DNA from 2 places in the Gorillibacterium terrae genome. Region 2 is predicted to be linked to the other one. Evidence: riboswitches for the same ligand, from Rfam matches in the RefSeq annotation. Region 2 holds a riboswitch; the other holds the start of a gene.
What was found. Region 2 has a riboswitch for FMN ahead of ribD (bifunctional diaminohydroxyphosphoribosylaminopyrimidine deaminase/5-amino-6-(5-phosphoribosylamino)uracil reductase RibD). Riboswitches for the same ligand answer to the same signal wherever they lie in the genome.

Region 1: it holds a riboswitch for FMN, as region 2 does, so the genes downstream of both, ACSEXS_RS07925 (DMT family transporter) here and ribD (bifunctional diaminohydroxyphosphoribosylaminopyrimidine deaminase/5-amino-6-(5-phosphoribosylamino)uracil reductase RibD) in region 2, are expected to answer to the same signal.

What each region holds. Positions count from the first base shown of each region.
Region 1 is NZ_JBPPGI010000001.1:1,798,774-1,804,093, reverse strand. It holds gene ACSEXS_RS07940 (MFS transporter) at 1-1,010, opposite strand, end outside; gene ACSEXS_RS07935 (MarR family winged helix-turn-helix transcriptional regulator) at 1,003-1,434, opposite strand; gene ACSEXS_RS07930 (manganese catalase family protein) at 1,665-2,567, shown strand; gene ACSEXS_RS07925 (DMT family transporter) at 2,668-3,648, opposite strand; FMN riboswitch at 3,775-3,912, opposite strand; gene ACSEXS_RS07920 (hypothetical protein) at 3,988-4,191, opposite strand; gene ACSEXS_RS07915 (Ger(x)C family spore germination protein) at 4,205-5,320, opposite strand, start outside.
Region 2 is NZ_JBPPGI010000001.1:1,457,563-1,462,882, forward strand. It holds gene ACSEXS_RS06185 (LCP family protein) at 1-836, shown strand, start outside; FMN riboswitch at 961-1,151, shown strand; gene ribD (bifunctional diaminohydroxyphosphoribosylaminopyrimidine deaminase/5-amino-6-(5-phosphoribosylamino)uracil reductase RibD) at 1,313-2,422, shown strand; gene ribE (riboflavin synthase) at 2,456-3,118, shown strand; gene ACSEXS_RS06200 (bifunctional 3,4-dihydroxy-2-butanone-4-phosphate synthase/GTP cyclohydrolase II) at 3,149-4,396, shown strand; gene ribH (6,7-dimethyl-8-ribityllumazine synthase) at 4,403-4,873, shown strand; gene ACSEXS_RS06210 (segregation and condensation protein A) at 4,894-5,320, shown strand, end outside.

The sequences.
Region 1 (5,320 bases), 340 kb from region 2:
GTTGAGGTGGCCAGCCCCATCCGATCCTTCGGAGCCATCTTGATCGCAATCGCTTGGCCGCCGGACGAGAATGTGCCGTATCCGAGCCCGACGAACACGCCCGCCAGGAGAAGCATATAGCCATGGAACGGCTGGCTCAGCAGGAACAAGCCTGCGGCAAACAGAAGAAAGGCGGCGTACATCACCGAATTTTCGCCTTTGCGGTCAAAGCGGCGGCCCGTATAGGGCCGGGTCAAGAGAATGGTCACGGCGTATACGAGGAAGAAGAACTTGGCGAAGGCGCTCAGGCTGAACTCCTGCGCAAACGGAGTCAGGAAGCTCAGGATGCTCGAATAGCCGAGTCCCGCGAATAGACCGATCGAGGCGATCGGAAACACCTTGGGCTCGAAGAAGCTGCGCAGGGAAAAATCCGCCTTCCCGTTCGTAGCGGCCGCGCTTGGGACGGGCTCCTCGACCTTCAAGAACAGGGTCGAACCGAAGCTGATCACAAGGAGCGACAGGCACAGCACGAAGTTGGCCGAGAACGGCGCGCGTTCGGTCAGCATTATGCCGAGAAAAGGGCCAAACGCGGCGGCGAGCGTCGTACTGAGCGCATAATAGCCGGTCCCTTCCCCTCTCCTCTCGCTCGGTACGATATGGGCGACGATCGTGCCCGTCGCCGTCGAGGCCAAACCGAGCGCCGCCCCGTTCAGGAACCGGACGAGCATCAGCACGGCGAGACGGTCGACGAAGAAATACAGGACGGTCACCGCCAGCAAAGCGACGAAGCCGATCGTCAGCATGTTCTTCCGTCCCACCCGGTCGATGGAACGGCCTGCAAACAGCCGGGCGATCAAGGTGCCGATGACGAAGATGCCGGAAGCGAGTCCCGCCATACTGGGCGTGGCGTGAAACCGGTCCGTCGCGTAGACGGTGATGGTGGCAATCAGCAGATAGAAGGTAAAATACAAGAAGAAGTTGGCAATGGACACGATGAGGAAGTCCTTGGTCCATAATTTTGGTTCAGTCATGCGGCGATTCCTCCAGACGGGCAAGGTTTACTAGAAGCTTGGGGATCGTATGGAAGGTAATGGCCGCCTCTTCATGCGGAATGCCGTCCATGAGGCGATGCTCCAGCTCCGTGATGCTCCGGCGGCAGGTCCGATAAATGTCCCGGCCGTGCTCCGTCAAGCGAATGACCTTGCCCCGCCGGTCGGGTCCGTCGATTTGCTCGATGATCCCAAGCTCTTCCAGACGAAATACCCGCCGGGTGATGGCCGGCTTCTCTACGTTATAATAAGCGGCGATGTCGACCAGTATCGACGGGCCCCGGTTTTCCACATAATAGAGGACCTGCCACAGCGAATAGGACAGATCATACGGTGCGAGCCTATCGTTCAGGGCCGTTTGCAGCGGACGGTGCAGCGAGAAAAACCGGCTCAAAAAGCCTTCCATACAACCCACCTCGATTCGTTTATATAGTTACCATTGTTAACAGTTACTCAAGGTAATTATAAGCATCTTTCGATAGCGAGTCAAATCATCGTCAACATTGTGGAAATTGCTGGGGTGATGGATTGGGACGAATTGGTTAGCTTCCTCCCAACGAGTGTAATAAAGACCGTGTCGCCCGGAATCCCCTTACCCTTTTTGAGGGAATCGAAAACCGATCAGGAGGATGCAGCATGTTCAAACGAATGAATGAGATCATGATCGAAATCCCGGAAGTGGAAAAACCGGATGCCAACGCGGCGGCGGCGGTTCAGGAGCTGCTTGGAGGCAAATTCGGCGAGATGTCGACCCTGAACAACTACCTGTTTCAATCCTTTAATTTCCGGTCGAAAAGGCAGCTGAAGCCTTTTTACGATCTCATCATGAGCATCACGGCGGAGGAGCTGGGGCATGTCGAGCTAGTCTCCCATGCGGTCAATAAATGCCTGAACGGTTCCACCAAGCGGAAGAAGCCGGACCAATCCCCTCTGGAGGCCGTAAAGGATGCCCGTCTCTCCTACCATTTCCTCGCCGGGGCCCAAGGAGCGATGCCCTTCGATTCGATGGGAAATCCCTGGACCGGAGCCTATGTCTTCAACAGCGGCAATCTGGTCGAGGATCTGCTGCATAACTTCTTCCTAGAATGCGGCGCACGCACCCATAAAATGAAGGTCTATGAGATGACCGACCATCCGGCCGCCCGGGCCGTCGTCGGCTTCCTGCTCGTTCGCGGCGGCGTCCATGTCGTGGCTTACGCCAAGGCGCTTGAAGTGGCGACAGGCGTAAACGTGACCAAGCTGGTCCCCATTCCCTCGCTCAGCAACAAGCTCTTTACGGAAGCCCACAAATACGAGGAAAAAGGCGTTCACACCAAGCTGTATACCTGGAGCGAGAACGATTTCAGCTCGATCGACCAAATCTGGAAGGGAACCCACCCCGAGGACGGACTGCCCCTGGAAGTGATTCAAGGCGCGCCGGAAGGCTTCCCCATTCCCGATGCGCCGGCAGTCGAGGAGGAATTTGCCCCGGGGATCTCCGCCGAGGACTTCAAGGAGATCGCCAAGCGATTGAAGATGGCCGGTAACATTTCGGAATAGGAACGCTTCGTATCCCGCGATTCCTTCGAATTGCAAAAAGAGGTTTTCTCCTTGTTTGGAGAAAACCTCTTTTTCGTAGGAAGCCGGCATGGCTTACTCGTTAGTCGTTAAAGATATTCGCCGTTTCCTTCTGCCGCGAGATGATGAACAGCACCGTCCAGATCAGCAGGAACCCGACAAACTGGGCCGAGGTGATGATCTGCTTGTCGGTCAGCCAGCCTAACTTGAAGGCAAGCCAGTTGACCAGGACGCCGGCGATCGGAAAGCTGAGCTCCGCCAGCGTGGCGTAGGAGGCTTTAACGGCGCTGAGGCCCTTGTAATACAGCAGCATGCTGAGCAGCCCGGGCAGGAGCGCCTGCAGGAGCAGGTTGACCGTAAATCCGGCGATCGGTCCAAGCTCCGTCGGCAGATGCCAGCTTCCGCCGTTGATCAGCACCATCGCGAGCAAGAGCGGCAGCGCCATGCTAAACCGCAGCGAGGTCACCGTCTCGTATTTCATCGACCGCAGCAGGTAGCTGCCCATGACGGTCGAACCGCCCCAGAGAAGGGCTGCGCCGATGGCGAACAGGTTGCCGGGTTTGATGAAGTTCACGTGCTCGCCGAAGGGAAGATTCCAGCCGAAGGTCAAGAGATACGTGCCGATAAGCGCGATGACGACGAAGATGCCGAACGACTTGGGCAAGGCCTCCTTGAGGACGATCCGGGCCAGAAGGATCGCCATCAGCGGTTGGAGCTTTTGCAGCAGCAGCACGGCGTTCAGATCTCCGTAAGCGACTCCCTGGGTAAAGAGCACCGTGGCAATGGCCGATCCGCCCCAGGAGATGAACAGAATCGCTCCCATCTGACGAACGCCGATCCCCTTCAGATCGGCCCGGTTCTTCCACAACACCGGGGCCGCCGCCAGCACGAGGAGGATATGCTCCAGAAACACGAGCTGCCAGGAACTGACATGCTTCAGCAGCAGATTGCGGAACAGCGGGTCGATGCCCCACAGCGCCGCGCCGATCACGACGAACCAGAATTCCATGCGCACGCGGGGTACGCGCAAAGCGGGTGTTGCGGTTACGTTGACGTTGTTCATCCGACTCATGGTTCTCTCCCTCTGACATTCAGGACGCGTTCGGTAAAAAAGCCCCTTCCTGCATCAATCGCAGGACAGGGGCTCGGTCAAACACGCATGGGAAAACAACGCTTCCTCAAGCGGCTTGTCGATCTTCTACCATCCGGACTATCACCGTCGGCCCTGGAATTGCACCAGATCCATCCCTGCTTGAACCGGGAGTCGCGGGCTTCGTCCGAAGACGTTACCGCCGGTAGGGACTTGCACCCTGCCCCGAAGATCACTGTTATCGTATTGCTTTCTTTCATGAGTGTACCTCAGCCACTTACAAATTACAAGTGACAGAGTTTTGACAACGTATCATTTTTCACAACCGGCCGGTTTCCGGGCATCCTCGGGCACTTGCCGGTCGCTCGTCGGCTGTTCGTTCGGGTTCTTCTCCGCCTGTGTCTTCCAGGGCGGATCTCCATATTGGTGAAACAACCGGTTTACCCGATGAACGGCAAACGGAATGACAAAGGCCGCAGCCGCATAGAACCAGACCGTCACATCCGGTGCAGACACGATTCTCCCTCCTTTACTCCGTCTTCAGAATCGCGCCGATCATGCTGGCCTGCACATCCACGTTCACTTGGACACGGCAGGTTTTAAATACTCCCTCTCCTCGGTCCCAATCGTTGCGCAGCCCTTTCCAAACCGCGGGATGATTGCGCTCAAGCTCTTCTCCGAACTTGAAAATGTCGCTTCCCAGCTCGGTTTGGGATTTTTCCAGAGCCGCCTCGGCCATATCCCGGATTTTCTTCGCAATCGCCCGCTCCGCATCCCCGATTACCCGTTCATTGAATACGGAGATCTCCAGATGCGATTCCCCCAAGTTCCCGAAGACATGCAGGTTGACCCGAAAAGACGGCCGATGCGGATCGGTGACGTCGGCCCGGATGCTCCGCCTCAGTTTTTTGAGCTCAAATACAATGTTTTTGCCGTATACCTCGGTTTCAATGGTAGTGGACCGAATCGATCCGGTCAGCATATTGCGGCCGGTGGTTTCTTCCCCGTCGAGAAATCCTCGAAGCTGGTTTTTTTCGCCGTTGAATACCGCCGAACCGCTCAAGACGATCTTATTCTCCTTGGGTACCCCGGTCACGACCGGAAGAGCAAAGCTGGCTTTCTCAAGCAAGAACCGATGGACGTCGCCGATATTGGTTGCCGGTGTGATACTCCCCGTTTTCCGCGGATTCTCGGCGGTCGAATCGATGTACTCCGCCGGCAGGCGCTCCGTTTGCGGAAGGATGTTGAACAGCGGACTCGCCTCTCCCTTGGTAATCATCACCTTGGCTGCCCGGCGGGTCTCGGCATCCCGAACGTAGACGTCGAGAACTTTGCTGACGTTCCCTTCCCGGGCGAGCGCCTCGGAAATCAGAATGACGCGGTTATGCTCCAGGTAGGGAGGCCGGCTCGTTTCGTTGGCCATATCCCGGCTTGCGCCGAAATCCGTCCGGGCGGTTGCCGACAGGTTGAGAAAGGGCTTGGACGATCCTCCGTCCTGCTCGGAAGGCTTCTGCATCGCTTTGGGGACCGCCATCTGGTAGGTGACCCGGATCTGCCCCTCGTCGGCTTGATCCAGCGCCGTTCCCACGACGAACCCGCGCTGCTCGATCTCGGTCTGATCCCAACAGCCGCCGAGAACGACAAG
Region 2 (5,320 bases):
CATCCGTGGAAGGCACGACGGACTGGAACGGCAAAGACCGCGTCAACGTGCTGCTCATCGGCGGAGACTCGCGCGACAGCGGCAAGGACGGGAATCCCCGCTCCGACACGCTCATGATCGCCTCCGTCGATCCCGCGAAGAAAAGCATCGTCCTGTTCTCCGTGCTGCGCGATACTTACGTGAGCATTCCGGATCACGGCAAGAGCAAGATCAACGCGGCTTACGCGCTCGGAGGCCCGTCGCTCGCCATTCAAACGGTGAGCAAGCTGCTGGACATGCCCATTCATTATTATGTCTACACGGACTTCCAAGGCTTCATGGCGCTGATCGACGCCGTTGGCGGCGTTCGGATCGACGTGGAGAAGAACATGGATTACGAGGACGCCGCCGACGGGCATAAGTTCGACATTCATCTGAAGAAGGGCGAGCAGGACATGGACGGCAAGACGGCGCTGCAGTATGTCCGCTTCCGTCACGACGCCCTGTCGGATCTCAGCCGCACCGAGCGCCAGCGCAAGCTGATCGCGGCGGTGACCGAGAAGCTGCAGAAGACATCGTCTCTGATCAAGCTGCCCGGTATCATAAAGTCGGCCAGTCCCTACGTGGATACGAACATGAAGCCGTCCGACATGCTGAAGCTCGGCAAGCTCGGGTTATCGGCCAAGGGCAACGGAATCGACAGCATTCAGCTGCCGCCGACGAACCTCATCACCAACATCCGCACGAAGAGCGGCGCCGCGCTGAGCGCCGATCCGGCCGCTCTGCAGAGCTACGTATCGACCAAGCTGGAGGAAGCGGGCCAGGGCGGAGCGGGCGAGGAGAAGTCGAAGAACTAAGCGGACCTCTTGGCAAAAGGCAAGGCGAAAGCGCGGGGTACTGGAACGCGGCGCTTTTCGCCTTGCTTTTGCATTGCCGGGGGTGGTAAAATTTCAGGTAACCCGTACCGATCGGTGCGGGAGTCATATCCTTCGGGGCAGGGTGCAATTCCCTACCGACGGTGACCGCAGGCGGCCTTCGAAAGCTGGACGCCGTGCGGAAGTCCGTGACCCGCTCGGAAGACGGCCAGGCCCGAATAGGGCAGCCATCGACTGGCGGCTGATCCGGTGAGAGTCCGGAACCGACAGTGACAGTCTGGATGGGAGAAGGAGCGGCGATTCATGCAAGAACAGGCTGTGCCATAGACGTTCCTTTTTTCACAAACTTGGCCGCCAAGGTTCTTTCGCATATCACGCAACCTCTATGCCCCCGAGTAAGAACGGGGGCTTTTTTGTCTTTACGGGCCCCCGCAAACGAGGAGGGAGGAGAACGGCCGGTGGACGTTCTGAATGACGAGTATTACATGGGGCTGGCGCTGGAGCTCGCCCGCGGCACGAACGGCCAGACGGGCATCAACCCGGCGGTCGGCTGCGTGATCGTGAAGCAGGGACGCATCGTCGGCATCGGAGCCCACCTGCGGCGCGGGACGGCCCATGCCGAGGTTCACGCCCTCGACATGGCCGGCGGGGAAGCCGAAGGGGCGACCGCTTACGTGACGCTGGAGCCCTGCAGCCACTACGGCCGGACCCCGCCCTGCGCGGAGCGGCTGGTCCGGGAGAAGGTGGCGCGCGTGGTCGTGGCGGCGAGCGACCCGAATCCCCGGGTGGCCGGCCGGGGGATCGCTCTCCTGCGCGAGAACGGCATCGAGGTGACGACCGGCATCCGCGGCCGGGAGGCGGAGGAGCTGAACGAAGCGTTCAACAAGTACATCGTCACCGGCCTGCCGTTCGTCACCCTGAAGACGGCCAGCACCCTGGACGGCCGGATCGCCAGCCGGACGGGCGACAGCAGGTGGATCACGAACCCGCGCTCGCGGGAGTACGTCCATCTGCTGCGGCACCGCCACCAGGCGGTGATGGTCGGCATTGGCACGGCGCTGGCGGACGATCCGGCGCTCACCGCGCGGCTCGCCGTACCGGCGCTTCAGCCGGTGCGGGTGGTCGTCGACTCCGCGCTGCGGCTGCCGCCGCAGGCCCGTCTGCTCGACCCCGCCGGCGGCGGTCCGCTGCTCGTGCTCACCCGCGAAGGGGCCGACCCCGAACGCGCCCGCGAGTTGACCGCGCTCGGCGCCGAAGTGGTGCCCATCCCCGGCGACGGGCCGCAGGTCGATCTGACCGCGGCGATGCGCGAGCTCGGCCGCCGGGAGATCGGCTCCGTGCTGCTGGAAGGCGGCGGCCGGTTGAACGGCGCCATGCTGGAGCGGAGGCTGATCGACAAGCTGGTGCTGTTCTTCGCGCCGAAGATCATCGGCGGAACCACCGCACCGGCGAGCTTCGCCTTCGACGGCTTCGAGCGGATGGAGGAAGCGGTTCGCCTCACGCGCACCCGCGTCGAGCTCATCGAGGAGGATATCTGTTTGACCGGTTATCCGGAGTACGGGTCATGAGGCAGCAAACGGACCGGTTTGGAGGAAATCGTTATGTTTACCGGAATCATTGAAGAAATCGGCACGATGCGCAGCGTGAAGCGGGCCGGCCATTCGCTGGTGCTGTCCGTCAACGCGTCGCGCATCCTGGAGGATGTGCACCTCGGGGACAGCATCGCCGTGAATGGCGTTTGTCTAACGGTGATCTCCTTCGACCGCACCGGCGTGGCCATGGACGTCATGCCGGAGACGTACCGCAAGACCACGCTGGCTTTGCTTGAGCCGGGCAGCCGGGTGAACCTGGAGCGGGCCATGGCGGCGGGCGGCCGGTATGGCGGCCATATGGTCCAGGGCCATGTGGATGCGACCGGCGTGATCCGGAGCCGGACGCGCGAGGAGAATGCCGTCGTCTACACGATCGAACCGGAGCGCCCCGGTCTGCTCCGGTATGTCGTCCCGCAGGGCTCGGTCGCGATCGACGGCATCAGCTTGACCGTGGTGAGCGCGGACGCGGACCGCTTCACCGTCTCCATCATCCCGCACACGTTGCAGGAGACGATCCTCGCGGACAAACACGCAGGGGATGCGGTGAACGTGGAATGCGACATTTTGGGAAAATACATCGAGAGGCTGCTGCTCGCTCCGCGCGAGGCCGCGCCGCCAAGCCGGCCGGGCGGACTTACGGAGCAGTTTCTAGCCGAGAATGGCTTTCTGTAAGCCGTGAGTCGCTAGACAGGAGGAAGCGTTATGGACGATATCCGGTTTGATCCGATCGAAGAGGCCATCTACGACCTCATGCAGGGCAAGGTTATCATCGTGGTGGACGACGAGGACCGCGAGAACGAAGGGGATTTCATTGCGCTGGCGGAGAAGGCGACGCCCGAGGTGATCAACTATATGATCCGCGAGGGACGCGGCCTCGTCTGCGTGCCGATCACCGAGGAGCGGGCGGCGGAGCTCAGCCTTCATCCGATGGTGGAGCGCAATACCGACAATCACGGGACGGCGTTCACCGTGTCCGTGGATCATGTTACGACCACGACGGGCATCTCCGCCCATGAGCGGTCGGCGACGGTGCGGGCCTTGATCGACGGCGCGGCCAAGCCGGCCGACTTCCGCCGCCCCGGGCACATCTTCCCGCTCATCGCCAAGAAGGGCGGCGTGCTGCGCCGGGCCGGGCATACCGAGGCGGCGGTGGACCTCGCCCGCATGTGCGGTTCTTACCCGGCCGCCGTCATCTGCGAGGTGATCAAGGAGGACGGTTCCATGGCCCGGGTGCCCGACCTGATGAAGCTGCGTCAAACGGGCGGCCACAAGATCATCACCATCCGCGACCTCATTCACTACCGCAACGAGAAGGATAAGCTGGTCACCCGCGAGGTGGAAATCAACCTGCCGACGGATTACGGCACCTTCAAGGCGGTGGCGTATTCCAATGAAGTGGACGGCAAGGAGCATATCGCCCTGGTCAAGGGCACCATCGACCCCGCCGTTCCGGTGCTGGTGCGGGTGCATTCCGAATGCTTGACCGGCGACGTGTTCCACTCGCACCGTTGCGATTGCGGCCCGCAGCTCGAAGCGGCGCTTGCCCAGATCGAGGCAGCGGGCTCCGGCGTTCTGCTCTACATGCGGCAGGAGGGGCGCGGCATCGGCCTGATCAACAAATTGCGCGCTTACAAGCTGCAGGAAGAAGGACTTGACACCGTCGACGCGAATATTAAACTAGGCTTTGCGGCCGATTTGCGCGATTACGGCATCGGCGCCCAAATTCTGCGCGACTTGGGCCTGCGCCGCATCCGGCTTTTGACCAACAACCCGCGCAAGATCACCGGCCTCGAAGGCTACGGCCTGGAAGTGTCGGAACGGGTTCCGCTGCAAATGCCGGAGAACGAAGACAATTCCCGTTATCTGCATACCAAGCAGCAGAAGCTCGGGCATCTGCTGACCTTTGTGGAACAGAACGAAACGATCCCGACCCATGAGCCGAAAGGATGATGAGAGATGACCCGAATTTTTGAAGGAAAGCTGATCTCCGAGAACAGCAAATACGCCATTGTGGCAGGCCGTTTCAATGAATTTATCGTCGGCAAGCTCGTCTCCGGGGCGCAGGATGCGCTGAAGCGCCATGGAGCCCAAGAGGAAGACGTGGACCTCGCCTGGGTGCCGGGGGCCTTCGAAATCCCGCTCGTGGCGAAGAAGCTGGCCGAAAGCGGCAAATATGACGCCGTCATCACCCTGGGCGCCGTGATCCGGGGATCGACGCCCCATTTCGATTACGTGGCGAACGAAGTGTCCAAGGGGGTCGCCGCGGTTGGATTGGCTGCCGGCATCCCGGTGGTGTTCGGCGTGCTCACGACCGACACGATCGAGCAGGCAATTGAACGGGCCGGGACCAAAGCGGGCAACAAGGGCTGGGAAGCGGCCGCCACGGCCATCGAGATGGTGAATTTGCTGAAGCAGATCCAAGCGTAAGGGAGAATCCGGAGAACCGAATGAAGGAACCGAGCGAGGAAACGCGGGAATACAAAAACATGGAAGATACGGGGGCAGGAGACGCTCGGGAAAGGGGAGCGTCCCCTTCCGATGCCGAAATCGACGCTGCAGCCGAGGAGAACACCACGGAGATCATCCCGGATAGCACTCCGAATGGTGCACCTGACGGCACACCGGAGGGACATCCGTCCTCGAAGGTAACCTTCAAGCTGGATGCCTTCGAAGGGCCGCTCGACCTGCTCCTGCATCTGATCGACAAGAACGAGGTCGATATTTACGACATCCCGATTAAGACCATCACCGACCAATACATGGAGTATCTCGACCTTTTCCAGGAGCTGGAGCTGGATGTGACCAGCGAATTTCTGGTGATGGCGGCGACGCTGTTGTCGATCAAGAGCAAGATGCTCCTGCCGAAACCGCCCG